Regions from separate parts of the Tatumella sp. UCD-D_suzukii genome, predicted to be linked through region 1. Evidence: predicted binding sites of a transcription regulator. Region 1 holds the regulator's gene; the other holds the start of a gene.
What was found. Region 1 encodes PurR, which represses purine synthesis genes. Its sites were predicted from a motif close to CANGCAAACGTTTGCNTG; they were not measured.

Region 1 (5,158 bases):
ACTTAAACTTTAAGTCCCCGAACTGCTCATAAAGCATCAGGCTGCTTTTGCCCTTAAGATAACCCATGAAACCGGATACGCTCATCTTTGGCGGGATTTCCAGAAGCATATGGATATGGTCTACACAACATTCTGCTTCCAGAATATTCACATTTTTTCATTTACACAGCTTTCTTAAAATGCTCCCTATTGCCCTTTTTCGCTCTCCATAAAACACCTGCCTTCGGTATTTCGGGGCAAAAACCACATGATATTTACAGTTCCATCGGGTATGCGCTAAGCTTTTTTCGTCCCTCATTGGGACCCCCTTTTGATTTCCTGTTGAACCTTTGCAGTTGCCAGACCGCAAGGTGTTTTAACAAATCAAAAGGGGTTTTTATATACGGCCCAAAGCTGAAAGCTTTACGGAACCCCCAGCCTAGCTGGGGGTTTTCTGGATACAAAAAAATGCCCGCAGTCATCGCGGGCATCAGAAAGACGGGACGTCAGATTATTCCGCGGCAGGATATTTTTCTGCCGTTTCTTTGATCAGCTGCTGTAATTCACCACGCTGATACATTTCAATGATGATATCGCATCCCCCCACCAGTTCACCGTCTACCCATAATTGCGGAAAAGTTGGCCAGTTAGCGTATTTCGGCAGTTCTGCGCGAATATCCGGGTTTTGCAGGATATCGACATAAGCAAAACGCTGACCACACGCAGAAAGTGCCTGTACTGCCTGGGCTGAAAAACCACAACTTGGCAGCTTAGGTGAACCTTTCATATACAGAAGAATAGGGTTTTCTGAAATCTGAGTCTGAATTTTTTCTAACGTGCTCATCATACTTCCTTTGCAACAAAACGACATGTCTGCCTATTGTAAGCGATAACGGCGAATTAATAAAAACGACATTTCATGATGACAACCGTTAAACGGTCATCTCAGCACAACACGTCAAATGACCGTTTTGTGACAACAATCACATCACAAGAGGCTGGATTCGGTAAAACTGACGCGTTAATTACCTGTTTTCGCTCAATTTTTCGTCAAAAAACTTCTCGTAACAGATTCAGAAAAAAAGACCTTAACATTTGATAAATATCTGGATTAGAATGCGTTTGGGGCTGGCTGAAAGGTCAGATGTTATTTTTTAATTATGTTCTCTTTTACCGGAACATTTAACCTGTAACCTGACAACTATGCGTTTACTTATCACGCTTTTTATTCTTGCTGTTGCACAGCTGTTTTTTAACGTCGCGGAAGCCGCGCCACGTTCTGCTATTAATGTCTCTCATCACAAAGCGACAAGGAAAAATGTCACCGAAGATATGCGCAGAAAGCGCAGACCGGTGAAAGCCACCAGTTCACGGCATAAAACACGTCAGCCCCTAAGCCACCGTGTAAAAGCCTTAGCCAGCCACCGTAAGTTAAAAGAACGACCTTCCCGCGAAGAAAAACACCGCACCCCGGAGCATCATCGTACTGAAAAGAAAATTTACGGACATCATCGCCCCCTTGCCCGTAAATCGACCGCTCGCCCGTCAGAGAAACTGACCGCGATACGTATGAGCAGTACACACCGTCAGCGTTACCAGAAAGCCCGAAAAATCGCGATGATTAAGCTGATGGACCAATTAGGGAAACCGTACCAATGGGGAGGTTCTTCGCCCTACACCGGTTTTGATTGCAGCGGGCTTGTCTACTACGCCTATAAAGATCTGGTGAATTACAGAATTCCGCGCACCGCTAACGAAATGTTCCACCTGCGTGATGCCGCACCGGTTAAACGTAATCAGCTGGAAAAAGGTGACCTGGTCTTCTTCCATATTCATGGCCGTGAAAAAGCTGACCATGTGGGAGTCTACCTGGGTGACGGGAAATTTATTCAGTCCCCCCGCACCGGCAAAGATATTCAAATCAGTGCCCTGAGCAACGAATACTGGCAGAGCCACTACATCGGTGCCCGCCGGGTAATGACCCCGAGTACCGTTCGTTAAGAGAGTACAGGCTACTGCCCCTTCCCGGGCCGAAAGCATAAAAAAGCCTGAACAGTGTTCAGGCTTTTTTATTATCTGTTGCGGGACAGCACTGCACTCCCGCAAGCCGGGAGACCCCGGTTAATGCAGAATTGCTGTAAAACTGAATGCAGAAATCATCAATAAAGCAACAATCGTGGTGGTCAGTGCCAGTTTAAGATCAGTATCAATGCGTCCCCCTTCTCATAAGCACAATAACTGTATGGATATTATTATAATTACCACACTGTTGCGCAAAAATCTCGTTTTATTGTCCTGACCTTGCTAGAATTGCCGCCCTTCGTTGCGCAACGATGATGCGTGCTGAAATTTCAAGCGCTATTATCGTCCCGTCACAGGTAAATCGTCCCCCCTACACTACGAACGATTGCCGGAGTCAGGGTAAACGCAAACGATTAACTCAGCCAGCACAGAATAATGATAAACCCGGAGTAAGAATTGAATGGCAACTATTAAAGACGTGGCGAAGCGAGCAGGGGTTTCCACCACCACTGTTTCACATGTCATTAATCAGACCCGCTTTGTTGCGGAAGACACCTGTAAGGCCGTCCGGGAGGCAATTAATGAATTGCATTATTCCCCGAGTGCCGTCGCCAGAAGTCTGAAAGTGAATAACACCCGGACCATAGGATTGCTGTCGACCTCTCTGGAAGCTCCTTATTTTGCAGAGATCATCGAAGTTATCGAAAAGAAATGCTTTGAGCACGGTTATACCCTGATCCTCGGCAATGCCGATAATGATCTGAAAAAACAGCGTGCCTATCTGTCGATGATGGCACAAAAGCGTGTCGATGGTCTGCTGGTTATGTGTGCAGAATACCCACAGGATCTGCTGGATATGCTGGAACAGAACCGTAATATTCCGATGGTCGTTATGGACTGGGGAGTTTCCCGTGGGGACTTTACCGACACCATCCTGGATAATGCCTTCCGGGGCGGATATATGGCCGGACGCTACCTGATAGAACGTGGCCATCGTGATATCGGCTGTATCCCGGGCCAGATGGAACGCAACACCGGCGGCGGACGCCTGTCAGGCTTTTTGAAAGCGTTACAGGAAGCCGGTATCACCCTGCGTGATGAATGGCTGGTACAGGGTGATTTCGAACCGGAGTCCGGCTATCAGGCGATGCAGCAGTTGCTTTCGCAACCGCAACTGCCTACCGCCGTGTTCTGCGGTGGCGATATTATGGCTATGGGTGCCATTTGTGCGGCTGACGAACAGGGATTACGCGTACCGCAGGATATATCAGTGATCGGCTATGACAACGTACGTAATTCACGTTACTTCAGCCCGGCGCTGACCACTATTCACCAGCCTAAACGTGAACTGGGTGAAAAAGCCCTGGAAATGTTGCTGGATCGTATCGTCAATAAACGCGATGAACCCCAAACCATTGAGGTGAACCCGCGACTGATTGAACGTCGCTCGGTGATTGATGGTCCTTTTGTCGATTATCGTCGTTAAGCACACCTTTTATTCCCTCAGCCATTCCTGGTTCAGTGTGTCGGTATCCCCGAGGTAGTCCAGAATCCACCGCAGGGCCGGTGAACTCCGCTCCCCGGCCCAACTGACACAACAGGGGCTTTCCGGAAACGGTGCAGGTAACTGTAATTCCCTGACTTCCCCCCGGGATAGCAGTGGCCTGGCCAGGTGGCCAGGTACCATGGCTACACATAACCCGGCCCTCACGCAGTCGAGCCCGGTCTGCCAGTCCGGCACCGGCATACGCCGCTGGTTATCCAGCGACCAGGTGATACGTCGTGGCAATGCCCGGGAGGTATCTTCCAGCATCAGTGAGGGCCAGGCACGTAACCTCTCCTCTCCCGGCGGGCCGCCGTTAGCCAGAGGGTGGTCGGCACTGACAATGCACCGCCAGTTCAGGTGGCCCATATCACGGAAATCAAAACGCCCGGTCACCGGCACGGCCCGGGTTGCACCGATAGCCATGTCCACCCTGCCATCAGCCAGCGCATCCCATACCCCGTTAAAGACTTCTTCACTGATGTGCAGTTCGATATCAGAGAAATGACGATAAAAATCGGTCACCAGTTGCTGCATACGTTGTCGTTTAACAATCCTGTCCACGGCAATGCTTACCTGCCCCCGCCAGCCATTCGCCAGTTGCTGACATTGCCGACGGGTGGATTGCATTTTTTTGATAACCCCGCGGCTTTCACGGACAAAATGTTCACCTGCCGGAGTGAGAACGACGTCCCGGTGCTGACGCTCAAATAAAGGCACCGCCAGCCACTCCTCAAGCTGCCTGACCGTATAACTGATCGCCGAAGGCACGCGATGAAGCTCTCTGGCCGCTGCACTGAAGCTGCCATTCCTTGATACCGCATCGACGACTTCGAGTGCATATTCAGACCACATAATGACCTTTCAAATTTTTTAAACGTTAATCTCAAATATTACCGATTCACAACAAGCAATGCACCCTTTTACACTTTGCGCGAAATTTTTATCAGAGGAGATGTCATGAGGCATCCGGTGTTGTTTTTAATTTATCTGGCCTTACTCAGTATGCTGGGCTTTCTGGCTACGGATATGTATTTACCTGCCTTTGGTGCAATGAAACAGGACCTGGGCACCAGCGCCGGGGTGATCAGCGCCAGCCTGAGCCTGTTTCTGGCCGGTTTTGCCTGCGGTCAGTTGCTGTGGGGCCCCCTGTCTGATGTGACAGGACGGAAACCGGTATTACTGTGCGGGCTGGGAATTTTCGCGGCCAGTTGCCTGGCCATGCTATGGGTGACATCTCCGGTGATGTTACTGGCCCTGCGTTTTATCCAGGCCATCGGTGTCTGTGCCGCCGCCGTCAGTTGGCAGTCACTGGTGCTGGACCATTATCCGGCTTCACGTAGTCAGAAGATTTTTGCCACCATCATGCCCCTGGTCGCACTGTCACCGGCACTGGCCCCGTTGCTGGGCTCCTGGCTGCTGGCACATTATCACTGGCGTTCGGTTTTTCTGGTGCTAACGTTGATCACCGTCGCTTTAATGGCTTCAACCCTGTTTGTGCCGGCAGCCTCACGCACCTCCGTCACCCCCCCGGGCAAAACGACGGATAAAGTCAGGTTTACCGGGCTGCTGGCTGATCGCGTCTATCGCGGCAATGTGCTGATTTACTCAGCC
Region 2 (5,158 bases), on a different contig from region 1:
CAGTCGGATGTAAAGACTGAAGCGGAACATGACGAGGCCTGACAGGTATGAAAAAGACGCTTTTATAGCGTCTTTTACCTATGCACCGTAATAACATCAACGGGACACATGGAAAATCTTCATCTACCTCAAGCCACGTCGCCCCTTGCCACGTGGCTTACTTATCTCGAAAATCTGCACAGCCAGGCCATCGACTTAGGGCTTGAGCGTGTGCGTCGTGTTGCGACTCAACTGAACCTGTTGAGACCGGCCCCCTTTGTTTTTACCGTCGCCGGGACCAATGGTAAAGGGACAACCTGCCGGACACTTGAAGCCTTGCTTATTGCTGCGGGTTATCGTGTCGGGGTCTACAGTTCACCCCATCTGGTCCGATACACTGAACGGGTTCGTATACAGTCACAGGAACTGAGTGAAGCGGAGCATACGCAGAGCTTCTCGATCATCGAACAGGGGCGCGGGGATACGTCGCTGACGTATTTCGAATACAGCACCTTGTCTGCATTACAGTTGTTCCGCCAGGCGGATCTGGATGTGGTGATCCTGGAAGTCGGGCTGGGTGGCAGGCTGGATGCAACCAATATCGTTGATGCGGATGTGGCGGTGATCACCAGTATTGCGCTCGACCATACTGACTGGCTGGGGCCGGATCGTGAAAGCATTGGTCGTGAGAAAGCCGGCGTTTTCCGCAGCGGTAAACCAGCGGTCGTCGGTGAACCTGATATGCCTGCATCGATTGGCCGGGTCGCGGCGGATAAAGGCGCGATACTGCTGCAACGTAATCAGCAGTGGTCTTATCAGGCGGATGCACAGGCCTGGGACTTCCGTGATATTCAGGGTGAACTTCGCAGGTTACCTCTGCCCCGGGTACCGCTCCCGAATGCAGCGACCGCCCTTGCAGCCTTGCGGGTGTCCGGTTTGCAGGTCAGCGAAGCCTGTATTCGTGAAAATCTGCCTGAGATTATCCTTCCCGGGCGTTTCCAGACCGTCAGTGAATCTCCGCGGGTGATCCTGGATGTGGCACACAACCCACATGCCGCCGCATTTCTGGCCTCGCAGCTTGCCACACTGGCACGAAGAGGAAAAGTCAGAGCCGTGGTCGGTATGCTGCACGATAAAGACATCGCCGGTACGCTGGCCGAACTCCGTCCTCAGGTCGATTACTGGTACTGTGCGCCGCTCGAAGGCCCGCGGGGAGCGAGTGCTGAGGAACTGGTGGCCCATTTGCCGCAGGCAGAACGTTTTGCTACGGTGGAAGAAGCGTGGAAAGCGGCACAACAGCAGGCCGATGCTCAGGACATTATTCTGGTTTGTGGTTCCTTCCATACGGTAGCTCATGTGATGACGTCTGTCTCAGGGGAGAAGGGAAGTGGCGAGTAAATTTCAGAATCGTTTAGTCGGAACGGTTATTCTGGTCGCGATCGGTGTCATTGTCTTACCGGGATTGCTGGACGGTAAGAAAAAACATTACAAAGAAGAGTTCGCGGCCATTCCCCTGGTGCCTAAGCCTGGTGATCAACAGGACAATGACCTGGTGCCGCCGGTCACTCAACCGCTGGCCGCAGCTCCGGCGGCGTCAACCGCAGCAGGGGATGCAAGTACGGCTGCCCATGCCGGGACCGTGACCCCCGACAACGGTAGCGGAGAAGATGCTCCGGTAACACCGCACAGTCAGCCCCCGATCACAGCCTCTTCAACGGCAGCCAACCCCTCGGCTTCATCGCAGGCTGAGAAACTCCGGCAACAACAGGAGCGACAGGAGCAACTGGAGCAGCAACAGGCTGAGCGTCAGAAGCAGGCACAGTTAGCCCGTCAACAGCAGGCTGAAGAACGTGCCCGTCAGCAGGCGACTGAGGCTGCCGCTAAGGCAAAGGCAAAGCAGATACAGGAAGAGCGTGAGCGTGAAAGGGCGTTACAGGCACTGAATGATCAGTCTTCGGCGCCACAGCCTCAGAGTAAACCGGAAACGCCGTCAGGGCAGGCCTGGGTGATTCAATTGGGGGCATTGAAGAATGCTGCCAGAGTCAGTGAAATTGTGGCACAGCTACGCAGTGCCGGGTTCAGGGCTTATTCTCTGCCGGCTGAGCCGGTTCAGGGAGAAATCAACCGCATTCTGGTCGGTCCGGACAGTTCGAAAAGTCATTTGCAGTCTCAGGTGGCTGAACTGAAGAGTAAAACCGGCCTGAGCGGTGTGATACGGCCGTATTCTGCCCGCTGAACCTGCCCCCGGAAACGGGGGACAGGTCTTGCTCATTGAATTGTTATATAATTCATACAGATAAATATTTTTAATGTCGGGGTAATGAATAAAAAATTTCATTCCCCTTTTTTTCTGTCGTCCGGGAAAACGCTACGCAAACGTTTTCTTTTTCTGTTAAAATGCGCCGCGAACAGATGACAGAAAGGATCATAGTGCGCCGGAAACATTCATGAACTGGATTGATTACGTCATTATAGGGATTATCGGATTCTCAGCGTTTGTGAGTCTGATCAGGGGCTTTGTCCGTGAAGCTTTATCTTTAGTCACCTGGGGATGTGCGTTTTTTGTAGCGAGTCATTATTTTTCCTATCTGGCCGTCTGGTTTACCGGGTTTGCAGAACCCATGGTACGAAATGGTGTAGCAATAGCCGTACTGTTTATTGCGACGCTAATTGTCGGGGCCATTGTTAATTATGTGATTGGAACGCTTGTGGAAAAAACCGGCTTGTCCGGGACTGACCGGGTGCTGGGTGTTTGTTTTGGCGCATTAAGGGGCGTGCTGATCGTTTCGGCTATCCTCTTTTTCCTGGATACATTCACCGGGTTTTCCAAAAGCACAGACTGGACACAGTCACAATTGATCCCTCAGTTCAGCTACATCATCAGATGGTTTTTTGATTATTTACAGAGCACGTCGAGTTTTTTACCCCGGTCATAAGGTCGGGGGGATGCGGCTTAATGAGGAAATGACACCATGTGCGGTATTGTCGGTATCACCGGATTTCTGCCGGTTAACCAGTCTATTTATGATGCTTTAACTGTATTACAGCATCGCGGTCAGGATGCAGCAGGTATCTGTACTATCGATAGCATGAATTGCTTCCGCCTGCGCAAAGCAAACGGACTGGTGAGCGATGTGTTTGAAGCACGTCATATGCAGCGCCTACAGGGAAACATGGGAATTGGCCATGTTCGTTACCCGACAGCAGGTAGCTCAAGTGCCTCTGAAGCCCAGCCTTTTTATGTAAACTCCCCTTACGGTATTACACTGGCGCATAACGGTAACCTGACTAACGCACATGAACTGCGTTCCCGTCTGTTTGAGCACGGTCGTCGCCATGTCAATACCACCTCAGATTCTGAGGTGCTGCTGAACATTTTTGCCCAGGAACTGGACCGTTTTCAGGATTACCCGCTGTCTGCAGACAATATCTTTGCGGCGGTAGAGTCCTTACACAAGCAGGTGCGGGGTGCCTATGCGGTCGTTTCCATGATCATCGGACACGGCATGGTCGCGTTCCGCGATCCGAACGGTATCCGTCCGCTGGTATTAGGAAAACGTGTTCTGCCGGATCAGCGCGTTGAATATATGGTGGCTTCCGAAAGCGTGGCACTGGATACCCTGGGCTTTGAGTTTATCCGTGATGTCGCCCCGGGTGAAGCGGTCTATATCACCGAAAAAGGGCAACTTTCTACCCGCCAGTGTGCCGAAAATCCGAAGTGTAATCCGTGCCTGTTTGAATATGTTTATTTTGCCCGTCCGGATTCCTTCCTGGATAAAATTTCTGTTTACAGTGCCCGTGTGCGTATGGGGACGAAACTGGGCGAAAAAATTGCCCGGGAATGGGAAGATTTGGATATCGATGTGGTGATCCCCATCCCGGAAACCTCGACCGATGTGGCACTGGAAATTGCCCGTATCCTTGATAAGCCTTATCGTCAGGGGTTTGTGAAAAACCGCTATGTGGGCCGGACATTTATTATGCCCGGACAGCAGATGCGCCGCAGTGCGGTCCGCCGTAAGCTCAACGCTAACCGTGCCGAATTCCGTGATAAAAACGTGTTACTGGTCGATGATTCGATTGTACGCGGCACGACTTCTGAGCAGATTATCGAAATGGCACGTGAAGCCGGCGCGAAGAAAGTTTATCTGGCCTCTGCAGCGCCTGAAGTACGGTTCCCGAATGTCTATGGTATCGACATGCCCAGTGTCACGGAGCTGATTGCTCACGGACGGGAAGTGGATGAAATTTGTCAGCTGATTAAAGCGGATGCGTTAATTTTCCAGGATCTTAACGATCTGGTCGCGGCCGTGCGGGAAGAAAACCCGGAAATCACGCAATTCGACTGTTCGGTGTTTGACGGTATCTATGTGACTAAAGACGTGGATCAGGCCTATCTGGATTATCTGCAATCGTTACGTAATGACGACGCGATGGCGATTGCCCGGCAGACTGAAGCCGAAAATCTGGAACTGCATAACGAAGGTTAATGACCGGCGTTGTCAGAGAAAAGAACAGGGCGGATTTCCGCCCTGTTCTTTTTGGCAAATCCATTCGCTCACAGCGTTCTCCCGCGGTATCATAGGCGTTTTAAGGAAGTGCAGGGCAGGTTATGAAGAGGCTGATTGTTGGGGTATCAGGGGCCAGTGGCGTTATCTATGGTATACGTATGCTGGAAGTTTTAAAAAACGTGCCTGAGGTGGAAACCCATTTAGTGATGAGTCAGTCAGCCCGCCAGACGCTGGCACTGGAGAGCGACTATTCTGTACGTGATATTCAGTCACTGGCGGATGTGGTTCATGACATTCGTGATATCGGTGCCAGTATTTCTTCCGGATCGTATAAAACGGACGGTATGGCGCTGCTTCCATGCTCAATGAAGACGCTGTCCGGCATTGTTCACAGCTACAGTGACAACCTGCTGACACGTGCAGCTGATGTCGTACTGAAGGAGCGGCGTAAACTGGTATTGGGTGTGCGTGAAACTCCTCTGCACCTCGGACATCTGCGGATGATGACGACTGCCGCAGAAATGGGAGCGATTATTATGCCTCCGGTGCCTGCATTTTATCACCGGCCGCAGAGCGTGATGGATATTGTCGACCAGACAGTAAACCGGGTAATCGATCAGTTCGATATTACGTTACCTGAAGACCTCTTTGCCCGCTGGCAGGGCAAA

Region 2: the regulator PurR is predicted to act here: its motif matches at 2,349-2,366, upstream of cvpA (colicin V production protein).

The regions. Positions count from the first base shown of each region.
Region 1 is NZ_JFJX01000012.1:252,497-257,654, reverse strand. It holds partial or broken gene tnpA (IS200/IS605 family transposase) at 1-298, opposite strand, end outside; gene CG67_RS05270 (Grx4 family monothiol glutaredoxin) at 491-826, opposite strand; gene CG67_RS05265 (C40 family peptidase) at 1,183-1,980, shown strand; gene CG67_RS18775 (YnhF family membrane protein) at 2,101-2,190, opposite strand; gene purR (HTH-type transcriptional repressor PurR) at 2,462-3,487, shown strand; gene punR (DNA-binding transcriptional activator PunR) at 3,497-4,399, opposite strand; gene punC (purine nucleoside transporter PunC) at 4,505-5,158, shown strand, end outside.
Region 2 is NZ_JFJX01000056.1:70,947-76,104, forward strand. It holds gene accD (acetyl-CoA carboxylase, carboxyltransferase subunit beta) at 1-42, shown strand, start outside; gene folC (bifunctional tetrahydrofolate synthase/dihydrofolate synthase) at 109-1,377, shown strand; gene CG67_RS12695 (SPOR domain-containing protein) at 1,367-2,215, shown strand; gene cvpA (colicin V production protein) at 2,427-2,915, shown strand; gene purF (amidophosphoribosyltransferase) at 2,952-4,469, shown strand; gene CG67_RS12710 (UbiX family flavin prenyltransferase) at 4,592-5,158, shown strand, end outside.